Regions from separate parts of the Pseudoduganella sp. HUAS MS19 genome, predicted to be linked through region 2. Evidence: predicted binding sites of a transcription regulator. Region 2 holds the regulator's gene; the other holds the start of a gene.
The links. Region 2 encodes HrcA, which represses chaperone genes, less so after heat shock. Its sites were predicted from a motif close to TTAGCACTCNNNNNNNNNGAGTGCTAA; they were not measured.
Positions count from the first base shown of each region.

Region 1 (7,123 bases), 1.8 Mb from region 2:
TCCGCGCCGCAGCCCGTGAACAGCTGATGGTGTGGGGCCAGCGCAACAATGTCACCGTGATCTCCCAGGAGTCGGGCGACCCGGCCGCCGTTTCTTTTGACGCGGTGCAGTCCGGCAAGGCGCGCGGCACCAATGTGGTGATGATCGATACCGCCGGCCGCCTGCCGACCCAGCTCCACTTGATGGAAGAGTTGAAAAAGGTCAAGCGCGTGATCGGCAAAGGCCTGGAAGGTGCCCCGCACGAGACCCTGCTGGTGATCGACGGCAATACCGGGCAGAATGCCCTGGCCCAGGTCAAGGCTTTCGACGACGCGCTGCAATTGTCGGGCCTGATCATTACCAAGCTCGACGGCACTGCGAAAGGCGGCATCCTGGCCGCCATCGCCCGCGTCCGCCCGGTGCCGGTCTACTTCATCGGCATCGGCGAAAAGATTGAAGACCTGCAGCCGTTCAATGCGGCTGAATTTGTTGAAGCACTGCTCGCTTAATCGGCCTACATGATCGAATTCCAGCACGTCAGCAAACAGTATTCCCCGGACGGTGTCGCCTTGCGCGACATTTCCCTCACCATTGCCAAAGGCGAGCTGGTCTACCTCGCCGGCCCATCGGGCGCCGGCAAGTCGACCCTGCTGAAAATGATCGCCGCCATGGAGCGGCCCACTTCCGGCAAGGTCCTGGTGAATGGCCAGGACATCGGCGCCCTGAAGCGCGCCGGTATTCCCTTCCTGCGCCGCAACCTGGGCCTGATCTTTCAGGAACAGCGCCTGTTGAACGACCGCACCGTGCTGGCCAACGTGATGATGCCGCTGCTGGTGACCGGTGCGCCGCGCTCGGCAGCCGAGCAGCGTGCGCGCGCCGCGCTGGACAAGGTCGGCCTGCTCGACCGCGCCGACGGCCAGCCGCTGGCCCTGTCCGGCGGCGAGCAGCAGCGCGTCTCGATCGCGCGCGCCATCGTCAACCGCCCGCAAATCATCCTGGCCGACGAACCCACTGCCAACCTGGACCGCGCCAGCGCCAGCAAGGTGATCGATGCACTGCACGCCTTCCACTCGGTCGGCGTGACTTGCCTGATTTCTTCGCACGACGAGCAGATCCTGGACGCTGCCGCACGGGTGATCCACCTCGAGCGCGGCGAACTGATGCGGGAGGCCGCATGAGCGCCTGGCTGCGCCATCACCTGTTCGCCCTCGGCGCCGCCCTGGTGCATGTGCGCCGGGCACCGGGCTCCTTCCTGTTCAATATCCTGGTGGTCGCAATTGCGCTGGCCCTGCCCTTCATGGGCGTGACCCTGCTCGACAATGTGCGGCCGATGTCCGGCCACATGGGCGTGGAACCCGAACTCAGCGTCTTCATCCAGGCCGACACGCCACGCGAACAGGCCGCCGGCCTGGCATCTTCGCTGCGCAGCATCACGCCGCAAGCCCGGATCATCTTCAAGACGCGCGAAGCGGCACTGGAAGAACTGAACGCCAAGAACGGCTTGTCCGACGTGGTCGCCACGCTGGGCGAGAACCCGCTGCCCGATAGCTACGTGATCAAGTTGAATGCTTTCCAGAACGCGGCAGAAAGCGCCCAGATCGACACCATTGCAGAGCAGATGCGCGCCTTGCCTGGCGTAGAGTCGGTGCAGGTCGACTCGGCCTGGGTGATGCGTCTGGCCGCCATCCTGGGCGTAGTGCGCCAGGCCCTGCTGCTGCTGGCAGTCACGTTGGGCACGGTGGTGGTAGCAGTGGTATTCAATACCATCCGCCTGCAGGTGATGACCCAGCGTGAAGAAATTCTGGTTTCCCGCCTGATCGGGGCTTCCGACAGCTTCATCCACCGCCCCTTCTATTACACCGGCGCCCTGCTGGGCCTGTGTGCCGGCGGCGTGGCATTGGGCGGCGTAGCGCTGGCCCTGCAGCCGTTGAACCGTACCATTACCGACCTGGCAAGGCTGTACGCCTCCGAATTCCAGCTGGTGCCGCTCGACCCATGGGCGACTGCCGGCCTGCTGGCCCTGTCCGCCGGCCTCGGCCTGGTGGGCGCCCTGCTCAGCGTCCAACGCCACCTTTCCCGTCTAAATTAAAAGTCGGGGTCAGGTCCGGCAATCGGACATTCGCCCTTTGGAAGCGCAAGGCTGCTCGCGCAGCCAGGCCTGTCCCGACTTTCAATGCCTGCGTGCGTACCCGCACGGAGGCATAATCTTCGCGCCCTTATCCTGACTTTGATCCAGCGCAAGGAATAGGCCTGTGCCGATAGTGTTTTTGCTATCAGAGCCATAAAATCCCAGCAATTGGCACTCACTTGGGGAGAGTGCTAATATATGTTCAGAACGGCATGATAGAGGTTAAGAATCATTTAAGTTCTGTCGTGCATGCTGGTAACTCTGAAAAGCATTCCCTTCAAGCGAGGATAGACAAGATGACCGCAACAAACGCACTGGTACCTGCCGGCAGCAACGCGCTGGCCCTTGGCTTCAGCGGTAGCCTGGGCAACCTGGACGCTTATATCTCGGCTGTCAATCGCCTGCCTATGCTGACCCACGAGGAAGAAGTGGCGCTGGGCAAAAGCCTGAAGGAAAAGAACGATCTCAAGGCTGCGGAAATGCTGGTGACTTCCCACCTGCGCCTGGTGGTATCGATCGCGCGCGGCTACCTGGGCTATGGCCTGCCGCACGGCGACCTGATCCAGGAAGGCAATATCGGCCTGATGAAGGCAGTCAAGCGTTTCGACCCTGACCAGGGCGTGCGCCTGGTGTCGTACGCCATGCACTGGATCAAGGCTGAAATCCACGAATACATCCTGAAGAACTGGCGCCTGGTCAAAGTGGCCACCACCAAGGCCCAGCGCAAGCTGTTCTTCAACCTGCGCAGCCACAAGCAGGGCCTGGATGCGATGTCGCCGGCCCAGATCGACGAACTGGCCAGGACCCTCGACGTCAAGCGCGAAGATGTGATCGAGATGGAAACCCGCCTGAGCGGCCGCGATATCGCCCTGGAAGCGCCTTCCGACGACGAAGACGACAAGTTCTCGCCGATCGCCTACCTGTCGTCGGACAGCATGGAGCCGACCAAGGTGCTGGAAGCGGAACAGGTGGTGCGCCTGCATTCCGAAGGCCTGGAAACGGCCCTGTCCAAGCTGGACCCACGTTCGCGCCGCATCGTGGAAGCGCGCTGGCTGGCCAACGACGATGGCTCGGGTGCCACGCTGCACACGCTGGCTGAAGAGTTTGGCGTGTCGGCCGAGCGCATCCGGCAGATCGAGGCGGCTGCCTTGAAGAAAATGAAGGGCGCCCTGGCCGCTTATATGTAAGCCCGTAGTGCCCCAGCGAAAGCACCGGTTCCGCAAGGACCGGTGCTTTTTTTACATCAAAACACGGTTATTAATGTCGGGAATTTTTACATTCCATTGAGAAATATTTTGTAAGCCTTTGATATGGCTGAGTTTCGGTCACTGGCACAACGATTGCTTCGTATCTGTTGAGCACACCAACCGAGGAGCTACCATGTTCACGAAGCTTGCATTGACCGCGATGTTCGCCCTGGCTGCCGGCGCTGCCGCCGCCGGTCCCACCAAGCCTGGCCAGACCGCTGCCAACCCGCTGATGCTGACAATGGATAGTTCGATCAGTGCCGGCTGGAATCCGGACGGCGATTCAGTCTGGACTTTTGCCGACTGGATCCATATCAAGGACCTTGAGGTGCTCTACGTCAAAGTAACAACCGACACCACTTTCGACTTCGGCATTGCGCCGCCTAATGGCGGCAACGTGCACGATTTCGACTTCGATCTCATCGTGGACAACAACTCGGCCAACAAAACCAAGCCCGCCGGGTTCTCGGCCTACTGGGATGACGTGACACTGACAGGCGGCGGCGTGCATACCTTCAAGCTGAATTCCCTGAACCTTCACGACAACAACACCAACATCCACTTCCAGGTACTGGCCGGCAACGTCGACGATGCGCCGCCAAGTCCAGCCAGCGAGGTGCCGGAACCTGTTTCTCTGGCACTGCTGGGCGTCGGGCTGTTGGGCATGGGAGGGTTCCGCCGTCGCCGCAAAGCATAAGTGGTCAATTCCAATAAGAAGAACTGGCGCCCTGCGGGGCGCCCTTTTTTTGCCGGCCGCTTACTGTTGAGTGGACTCAACAGTGCAACACGAGGGTTTGCGATTTGCTAAGCTGTTCTCAGGCCAGAGGAGAACATCATGCAAGCTAGACTGATCTGTCTGGGCATGGCGGGCCTGGTCCTCGCCATCGCCGCCGCCTGCGGCTCGACCCGCAGTACTGCCGAGGACGCAGCCAGCCGTCCCGCACCGCGCACCAGCGCCAGCTATGTCCTGGCACAGGGGGAAGTCGTCAGGCTGGCCCCTAACGTTACGCTCAAGCTCGAGCGAGTCAACGACAGCCGTTGTAAGCAGGGCGCAGTTTGCGTCTGGGCTGGATATATCAGCTACAGTTTTGTGCTGGCCGACCAGCGGGGCAACACCGCTTTCGTCCTGGCGGACGCTATGCCGGGCGCCAGCAAGTCGGTGACCCGCAACGGGCTGACCTTCACCCTGCTGGGGATGGAACCGGCCGAGGCACCGCCGCTGAAGGCACCGGCGCCCGATTATCGGGTAAGCTTGCGGGTAAATATTTCCCAGCCAACGTAGCTGCCCATGACGCCAAACGCCCTGCCCCGACGACTGACTTCCACCATCATCATCGCGCTGGCGTTCAGCGCCCCGGCCTGGGCCAAGACTCCGGTTGCCAACGGCACCGGCGGCGCCGTGGCGACCATCAGCGAACCGGCCTCGCAAGCGGCGCTGGCGATCCTGAACAGGGGCGGCAACGCGGTCGATGCGGCCGTGGCGGCAGCGGCCACGCTGGGGGTGACCGACCCCTTTAGCTGCGGCGTGGGCGGCGGCGGTTTCATGATGATCTACTTGGCAAAGGAGAACCGCGTCATCACGCTCGACCATCGCGAGGTGGCGCCGGCATCTTTCACGTCCAACGCCTTCTCGGCAAACGGCAAGGCGACGGATTTCGACACCGCGGTTGCCAGCGGCATGGCAGTCGGTGTGCCAGGCACGGTGCGCGGCTGGCATGATGCGCTCGATCGCTACGGCACCATGTCGTTCAAACAGGTGCTGGCTCCGGCCATCAAGGTGGCGCAGGACGGCTTCAAGCTGAACGACAACTTCGTCGCGCTGGTCAAAGAGAACGAGAAAAAGTTCGCGCTGTTCCCCGACACCGCCGCGCGCTATATGCGGGACGGCAAGGCACTGCCGGCCGGCACCATGCTGCGCAATCCCGACCTGGCGAAGACTTACCGCCTGCTCTCCTCCGGCGGCGTCAAGGCCTTCTACTCGGGCAAGCTGGCGCAGGCCATCGTCGACTCGGTCAACCGTCCCCCTGTCGCCGCGGGGGTTTCGGTCCGTCCGGGCCAGATGGCGCTGGCCGACCTGGCCAACTACGAAACACGCTGGCGCCAGCCGGTGCGCAGCACTTACCGCGGCTATGAACTGGCCGGCATGCCGCTGCCGGGTAGCGGCGGCGTGACGATTGCGGCAGCGTTGAATATCCTGGAAGGCTTCGACCTGAAGGCAATGCCGCGCGAGAAAGCCGAACACCTCTACATGGAAGCGGCGCGCCTGGCGTTTGCCGACCGCAATGCCTACCTGGCCGATCCCGAATATGTCGATGCGCCGGTGGCGGGCCTGGTCAGCAAGGAGTATGCGGCGCGGCGCCGCGAACTGATCGACCCGACCCGGGCGCAGCACCACGCGCAGCCCGGCGATCCGTACCTGTTCCAGCAGGACCCGAGCGTGCCGCTGCGCCCGGCCGGCGCCGCCAAAGCCCGACTGCTGTCGGAAAGCGCGCACACCACGCACCTGGCCGTATCCGACAAGGACGGCAATATCGTGGCCTACACCTTCACCATCGAATCATGGGGCGGCAGCGGCATTACGGTGCCGGGCTATGGCTTTATCCTGAACAATGAGATGACGGACTTCGATTTCACCGGCCCGCACCCGAACGTGCCGGAAGCGGGCAAGCGCCCGCGCAGCAGCATGTCGCCCACCATCGCTTTCCGCAACGGCAAGCCGGCCTTCACCATCGGCAGCCCCGGCGGCGCGACCATCGTGACCACGGTGCTGCAGACCATTTTCAACCATATCGACCTGGGCATGGACATGCCGGCCGCGCTGAATGCGCCCCGTATCTCCGAACGCAATGGGCTGGCCACCTCCGTCGAACCCGGGTTTGCGGGCAGCGCACAGGCCAAAGCACTGGAACGCTTCGGCCAGCGCTGGGATGGCGCGGCGGAGGAAATCGGCGCCGCCAACGCCATTGTCTTCAACCCCGACGGCACCGTGACGGCAGTCAGCGAAGGCAAGCGCCATGGCGCAGGCAGCGCGCTGGTGCAACAGCGCGGGCACTGATCAGCCGTGCCGTTCGCGGCTGTCAGCCGGCGCCTGTTCCCGCTCATTGAGGCCGTAGTCGCGCACCACGCTGGCAATGCGCAGGCGGTAATCGGCAAACAGGCGTTCGCGCCCGGCCTGCTGGGCGCAGCGGTGCGCTTCGCTACGGCGCCATTGCTGCACGGCTCCCTCGTCGCGGAAGAACGATAGCGACAAGACCTTGCCTGGATCGGCCAGGCTCTGGAAGCGTTCGACGCTGATGAAGCCATCAATCTGTTCCAGCACCGGCTTCAGCCGGGCGGCAATGTCCAGGTATGCGTCCTTGCGGCCTTCGGCCGGCGTCACTTCAAATATCACTGCAATCATTGGTGGAACTCCGGTATGCGCGCATTGACCGATGCGCGGTAAGTCCAGGTGAGGCGTGGCAGCGCCGTGCTGCGCAGCGCTTCGATACAGCCGGCGGCAATTTGCTGCGCAAGCTGCCGGCCGGGGCAGGCGTGGCGGCCGTGGCCAAAGCCGCGTCCCGCCTCGCCGAGCATGACCAGTATCGCCTGCCCCACTTCGACGGTCACGCCGCCCACCTCGCAGCGCGCGGCGGCGAAGCGGCGGGTGTTGATGACGGGTGGGTCGCTTTCCATTACCTGCGCCACCAGCGCGTTGGCGTCGCCGCTCGCTGCGCCCTGCTGGATCGCGACCAGGCTGTTGCCGAGCAGGCCGGCAGTGGCTTCGTAGGTT
Region 1 is NZ_CM132133.1:1,541,915-1,549,037, reverse strand. It holds gene ftsY (signal recognition particle-docking protein FtsY) at 1-488, shown strand, start outside; gene ACWBU6_RS07245 (cell division ATP-binding protein FtsE) at 498-1,157, shown strand; gene ftsX (permease-like cell division protein FtsX) at 1,154-2,068, shown strand; gene rpoH (RNA polymerase sigma factor RpoH) at 2,404-3,294, shown strand; gene ACWBU6_RS07230 (PEP-CTERM sorting domain-containing protein) at 3,488-4,051, shown strand; gene ACWBU6_RS07225 (hypothetical protein) at 4,190-4,636, shown strand; gene ggt (gamma-glutamyltransferase) at 4,643-6,409, shown strand; gene ACWBU6_RS07215 (antibiotic biosynthesis monooxygenase family protein) at 6,410-6,754, opposite strand; gene ACWBU6_RS07210 (cytochrome P450) at 6,751-7,123, opposite strand, start outside.
Region 1: the regulator HrcA is predicted to act here: its motif matches at 2,276-2,302, upstream of rpoH (RNA polymerase sigma factor RpoH).

Region 2 (7,123 bases):
GTACAGCAAGCGCTTGTCGGCCGGGTAGGCGGGCGGGCGGGCCGGGAAAAAGTTGTCGCCGACGCCCAGCGGCAGCGACGCAATCTCGAGGCCCCATTTGCGCCGGGTCTTTTGCGCCGCCCGGTAGCCCAGGTAGAACACCTCCGCGGGTGGCACATGGCGGAAGAATCCCCGCATCGATACGCCAGGCAGGAAATGGCGGAACCGACCGCGCAGCGCCGGGTAGCGCTTCGACAGCAGGTAGGCATCGGCTTCATAGAAGGTCACGATGTAATCGTAGCGCGCCAAGTCCATACCCGACTGCTTGAGCGCCCGGAAGAAGCTGTAGCTCTCGATCTTGAAGCGGCTTGTCATCAGGATCTTGCTGAGCACATGGTTCAGCGTCGAGTCGCGCGCCACGAAGGGCAAGGTCAGCAGCTCCACGCCGTCGAGGTCGATCAGGCGCTGGCGGCCGTCGCCAGGGTCACCGCTGAGCAGCGTGATGCGCGCCTGGTCCCGCAGGCGCTGGCAGAACTGGCTGACCACGGTCTCCGTGCCGCCGATGTAGGCGGCGACGGTGGGGCAAATGAACAGCAGGCGGGGTTGGTGATCGTGGTTCAAGTGCTGCCTGCCTTCCATTTGGGGGCGGCAAACATCAGGGCGCCCTGCAGGCCGAGGAACAACATGACCCAGGCGCGGCTGACCGAGCCCATGAATACGGTATTGGTGAAGCTGCACAGGATGAGGATCAGGGCAAACGCCAGGACCACCCCGCCCTCGAAGCTATGGCGCCGCTGCCAGCCGGTCCAGAACACAGCCGCATACAGCCAGACCAGGGCCAGCAGGCCGAAAATCCCGTAAAACGAGGCGTAGAACAGGAAGGCGTTGTGCGGCTCCACGAATGCCTTGCCTTCCTCGCCTTGCGCCTGGCTGGCCCAGGCGGCTTCAAAACCTGCCGCGCCGCCGCCCAGCAGGGGATGCGCGCGGAAGACGCCCCAGGCGGTCTTCCACATTTCCAGCCGGTAACCCAGCGAGGTTTGCGTGACATTTTGCTGCAGCAGCTGCATATCGCTGGCCGCGTCCTTGATCCGTTTTTGCACCGTGGGCGCCATCAGGAGCGCAACGCAGGCGATCACGCAGAGCAGGACGGCCTTGGTCCGGTTCTGCTTGGTGAACAGGTTGGTGATGATGAAAGGCAACAAGACCAGCACCACCCACATGCCGGTGCGCCCCATGCCGGAAGTCAGGCCGGCGAAGAACAGGATCATGCCCGCAATATAGGCGGCCCGGATCCCCTTGCTTGTTTCATGTTTATACAGAATCGACAGCAAAACCACGCCAATTGCCAGGAACTGCGAGTACAGGATGTAATTGGCAATCAGGGACGGCGGGTCGAGTGGCCACCAGCCCTTGTACGGGAGCTGGGCGTACAGGAAGCCGACGAAGATGCCGCATACCAGCGCGCGCAGCCAGGGCAGGATACGCATCTGGCTGGCCGCCAGGGAGGTCATGAGCGCAATGATCCAGTAGTAGCTGGTTTCGGCTTGGATCACCAGTTTGCTGCTGGCAGGATGGAGCAGGGGCGACAATACCGGCAAGGCGGCGAGGATCGCCGCCGGCGCGATCCAGGGCAAGGTGCGCCAGCAGCGCAGCGCCCGTGCGAAGCCGCCGCCCGCCACAAACAGGATGAAGGCAAGCGCCAGCGCAATGAACAGCAGTGCCTTGGACAGGGGAAGAAAGAAGAATGCTACCGCGTAGGCGTTTTGTGTTGCATTCAGCAGTTTTACCGGTTGGCCCTGGTAGCCGTCTGAGGTCATAAATTTTTCCGGCAATGCCGCTTGGATCTTGAAACAGTAGGCGACTATAGCTCACAAATATCGCGCGCATCAAGACTGGCCCGGTTCGGGTGCGGCCGGCGCTGGACGAAAAAAAAGCCCGCTCAGGGAGCGGGCTGAATCCATTTCTGTTAAGAAGTGGAGGAGACAGGGAGAAGTATGCTGCGTCGCGGCATATTGTTCCAATTTATTTTACGAATCCCAGTCATTCCATTTTCTTATATCACGATTTGGCTTTGCAAATCACCTTGACGTTGGTGCGGGGGGCATCGCCCATCACGCCACTGCCGTTTTCCACACTGCAAGACAGGGTATCTGGCTGGGCCAGCACCGTGATGCCGTAAGCGGTGCCGACCGGGATAGTGCCCGGCACGGTAAAGCTGGTGGCATCCTTGGCAATTGTGATGCTGCCGCTCGAGCTGCCGTTGACCAGCACCAGGCCGGTGGCATTCAAGCCTTCCACCGTGCCGCCCAGGGCGTAGGCGTTCTGGCTGCAGCTGATGGCAATATTGATGCTGGTGGTGTGGCCGGCCGACCCGTGTTCGGTGCCGCCCAGGAAGCCGCAAGTCATGTGCTCTGGCTGCTGCTTGATGCTGACCCGGTATTCGGTGCCGTAGCTGATGCTGTTCGGGAAGCTGAAGCTGGTGGCGCCGGCGTTGATGCTCAGGTCGTTGCCGCCATTGTTCTGCAGGATCAGGCCGTTGTTGGCCAGGCCGGTGATGGTGCCGCCGAGGGTGAAACTGGCTTTACCGCCGCAGGCGGCCAGGGCTGCGGCCAGCAGGGCCGCGGCAATCAGTTTGGTTTTCATGAGGATGCCTTCTTAGCTGGATTTGGTAACGCAGGTGACTGTCACGTCAACGACAGCGTTGGCGGGCATGGTGCCGGCGCCCAGGCCGTTCCCGCCGCCGCTGACGGTGCAGGTCTGGCCGGTCGGGTGGTTCAGCACGGTCACCCCATACACCGTATTGTTGCCGATCGGGCTGGCGAATTGCCACGGGCCGTTGGCGGTCACGCCCAGGGTCTGGGCGCCGTTGGCCAGCACCAGGCCGCTGCCGTTCAGACCGCTAACTGTGCCGCCCAGGGGGAAGGCATCGGGGGTGCAGGTCACGGCGGCTTGCTGATAGGTGTAGTAATTGATCTTACCGGTATTGTTGGCCAGTTTGCACGTCACGTTGGCCGGCGCGGATTTGATGGTGATGTTAAATGGCGCGTCCGGTTCCATCAGGGTCTTGAAGTAATACATGCCGTTGCCGGTGCCGGTGATGACCAGGTCGTCGCCGCCATTGTTCTGCAGCACCAGGCCGCTGCGGTCGATGCCGATGACCTGCACGCCCAGGTTCAAGCTGCCGTTGCCCTTGCCGCCACAGGCGGCCAGGCCGGCGACGCACAGCAGCGCGGCGGCAGCAGACAGATACTTACTCTTCATTCCACGTTCTCCAGTCGGTTTCGCGCCTTGCGCGGACAAATCGGCGCCTATTTTAGTGCATTTGCTACTTCTATAGCCGATTTGGCCAGCTTTTCCCTTGTAACAGCTTGCAACCGCGGCGCGGTACAATGCGCCCATGAAGCCGAAAGCCATCCTGTTCGACCTGGACGACACCCTGTGGCCGATCGCGCCCGTGATTGCCGAGGCGGAAGTCACGCTGCACGCCTGGCTGGCGGCCCATGCGCCGAAAGTGGCCGCGGCGTGGTCGATCGATGCCTTGCGCGCGCACCGCGCCGAACTGGCGGCGGCCCGCCCGGAACTGCTGATCGACCTGGGCCAGCTGCGCCGCGCCAGCCTGCAGGCGGCCTTTGCCGCAGCGGGCGAGGACGCGGCCCATGTCGACAGCGCCATGGCGCATTTTTTTGCCGCGCGCAACGCGGTGACGCCCTACGACGATGTACTGCCGGGCTTGCTCAAGCTGCGCCAGCATGTGCAACTGGGTACGATTTCCAATGGCAACGCCGACCTGGAAGTGATCGGCCTGGCCCACCATTTCCAGGTTTCGCTGGCGGCCGCCCATTTCGGCGCGGCCAAGCCGGCGCCGGACATTTTCCGCGCCGCCTGCCAGGCGCTGGGCGTGGCGCCGCACGATGCGGTGTACGTGGGCGACGACCTGGCGCTGGACGTGGCCGGGGCGCAGGCGGCCGGCCTACGCGCGGTGTGGATGAACCGGCATGGCGCCACGCTGCCGGAAGGGGCGCCGCGGCCGGACGCGATTTGCGCCACGCTCGATGAATTGCTTGCGTGGCTGGAACAACAGTTGGCAGAATAGAGCCATGCATCTCGATCTCCGCGCCCAAACCCTGCTCAAAGCCCTGGTCGAGCGTTACATTGCCGACGGCCAGCCGGTGGGCTCGCGCGCCCTGTCCAAGATTTCCGGCCTGGAGCTGTCGCCGGCCACCATCCGCAACATCATGGCCGACCTGGAAGAGCAGGGCTATGTGGCCAGCCCGCATACCTCGGCCGGCCGGGTGCCGACCCCGCGCGGCTACCGCATCTTTGTCGACACCCTGCTGACGGTGCAGCACATCGACGAACGCGCGGTGCAGGCCGGCCTGCAGGCGGCCTCGCCGCAGCCGCAAAAGCTGATTGCCAACGCGGCCCAGATGCTGTCCTCGCTGACCCAGTTTGCCGGGGTAGTGCTGGCGCCGCGCCACGAGTCGGTGTTCCAACAGATCGAATTCCTGCGCCTGGGCGAGAAACGCGTGCTGCTGGTGATCGTCTCGCCCGGCGGCGACGTGCAAAACCGCATCCTGCTGACCGACGTCGACTACACCCCGGCCCAGCTGCAGCAATCGGCCAATTTCATCAACCAGCATTATTCCGGGCTGTCGTTCGAGGATGTGCGCGGACGCCTGCAGCACGAGCTGCGCCAGTTGCGCGACGATATGGGGCGCCTGATGCAGGCGGCGGTGGAGGCCGGCAGCGCGGCGATGGCCGAATCGGCCGAAGACATGGTGATCGCCGGCGAGCGCAACTTGCTGTCGGTGGCCGACCTGTCCTCGAATATGAGCTCGCTGCGCGCGATGTTCGACCTGTTCGAGCAGAAGACCGGACTGATGCAGCTGCTGGACGTGTCGTCCAAGGCTTCCGGCGTACAGATTTTCATCGGCGGCGAGTCGCAGCTGGTGCCGATGGATGAAATGAGCGTGGTGACCGCGCCCTATGAAGCCAACGGCAAGATCGTGGGCACGCTGGGGGTGATCGGACCGACCCGCATGGCGTACGAACGGGTCATCCCGATTGTCGATATTACGTCGCGGCTGCTGTCAAACGCGCTCAGCAACCACTAAAAAATAAATGGGGACGTACCCCATTTATTTTTCGAAGAAAAATGGGGTACGTCCCCATTTATTTTTTCAGTGCTTGTGCGGGCAGTTGACCTTGGTGCAGCTGCCGTAGATGGCCAGCGCGTGTTCGGCAATCTTGAAGCCGCGCTCAGCGGCGATGCTTTGCTGGCGCTTTTCAATCTCTTCGTCGACGAATTCTTCGACCCGGCCGCAATCGAGGCAGACCAGGTGGTCGTGGTGCGAGCCTTCGTTAAGCTCGAAAATCGCCTTGCCGCTCTCGAAATGGTTGCGGTTGAGCAGGCCGGCCTGCTCGAACTGGGTCAGCACGCGGTACACGGTGGCCAGGCCAACATCCATGTTCTCGGCCAGCAGCAGCTTGTACACGTCTTCTGCCGTCAGATGGCGCACGGGGCTGCTCTGGAAAATGTCGAGGATCTTCAGGCGCGGCAGGGTAGCCTTGAGGCCGGACGCCTTCAGGTCGGTAGGGCTGTTACTCATGTTTGCTAACGTCAGTTGCGGGAAGTGCTTTATGATATAGCGTTTTAGGCACTTCTGCTCACGGAATTGAGGTATGCATACTATGCGTTTGACCCCGCTGTCTTTGTTGCAACGTAGCACTGCGCTGCTGGCTGCTGCCCTGTTGGCGGCCTGCGCCAGCAAGCCAGCCACCGTGGCCCCGGTGGAAGCCTCGCAGGGGGCCCAGACCACCCAGATCAGCAAGACGCAGAAATTCCTGTGGTTCTTCTCGCCCTACCGGCCCGACATCCAGCAGGGCAATTTCGTGTCCAAGGAAATGCTGGCCCAGCTCAAGAACGGCATGAGCAAGGACCAGGTCAAGTTCCTGCTAGGCACCCCGCTGATGGCCGATGCCTTCCACGGCAAGCGCTGGGATTACCCGTTCCGCCTGGCCAAGGGCAATGGCGAGCTGACCACCAGCACGGTGGTGGTGTTCTTCGACAAGGATGACAAGGTGGAACGCTTCGAGGGCGGCGACCTGCCGACCGAACAGCAATACATCGAGCGCATTGCCGGCCCGATCAAGGAATTCAAGAAGGCCGAGGACGCCAAGGGCAATCTGGCGCCGGGCAAGGCGCCGCTGCCGGGCGGCCAGGAATCGGGCACCAGGCAGTAAGCATTGACAGCATTAAGGAATTAGCAAGATGACGCAACTGAATATCGCCATCGCCGGCGCCAGCGGCCGCATGGGCCATATGTTGATCGAGGCGGTGCAGAAGGCGCCGGCGGCGCGCCTGTCCGGTGCGCTGGACCGCGCAGGCGCGCCGGCCCTGGGCAGCGACGCGGCCGCCTTCACCGGCCAGCCCGCGGGCGTGGCCATCACGGCCGACCTGGCCGCCGGCCTGGCCGGCGCCGACGTGCTGATCGACTTCACCCGCCCCGAAGGCACCCTGGCCCACCTGGCTTACTGCGCCGAGCATGGCGTGAAGATGGTGATCGGCACCACCGGCTTCGACGAGGCGGGCAAGGCGGCTATCGCGGAAGCGGCCAAGCGCACGGCGATCGTATTCGCGCCGAACATGAGCGTGGGCGTCAACGTAACGCTCAAGCTGTTGGAGTTTGCGGCCAAGCAGTTCGACCTTGGTTACGACATCGAGATCATCGAGGCGCACCACCGCCACAAGGTCGATGCGCCGTCTGGCACCGCGCTGAAAATGGGCGAGGTGATTGCCGAAGCGCTGGGGCGCGACCTGAAGCAATGCGGCGTGTTCGCGCGCGAAGGCGTAACCGGCCCGCGCGAGCCGTCGCAGATCGGCTTTGCCACCGTGCGCGGCGGCGACATCATCGGCGACCATACCGTGATGTTCGCCACCGAGGGCGAGCGCATCGAAATCAGCCACAAGTCTTCTTCGCGCCAGCACTACGCCAACGGCTCGCTGCGCGCGGCCGCCTTCCTGGCCGACAAGAAGACCGGCTTGTACGATATGTACGACGTGCTGGGCCTGAACGGTTGATGGAGCACTTCACCTTCGCCAGCTACTGGCAGCGCGGCGATGCGATCAGCCACGCCGTGGCCT
Region 2 is NZ_CM132133.1:6,194,443-6,201,565, reverse strand. It holds gene ACWBU6_RS28460 (glycosyltransferase family 4 protein) at 1-600, opposite strand, end outside; gene ACWBU6_RS28455 (O-antigen ligase family protein) at 597-1,796, opposite strand; gene ACWBU6_RS28450 (hypothetical protein) at 2,038-2,622, opposite strand; gene ACWBU6_RS28445 (hypothetical protein) at 2,635-3,240, opposite strand; gene ACWBU6_RS28440 (HAD family hydrolase) at 3,377-4,072, shown strand; gene hrcA (heat-inducible transcriptional repressor HrcA) at 4,077-5,093, shown strand; gene fur (ferric iron uptake transcriptional regulator) at 5,160-5,588, opposite strand; gene ACWBU6_RS28425 (outer membrane protein assembly factor BamE) at 5,695-6,222, shown strand; gene dapB (4-hydroxy-tetrahydrodipicolinate reductase) at 6,251-7,060, shown strand; gene ACWBU6_RS28415 (MotA/TolQ/ExbB proton channel family protein) at 7,060-7,123, shown strand, end outside.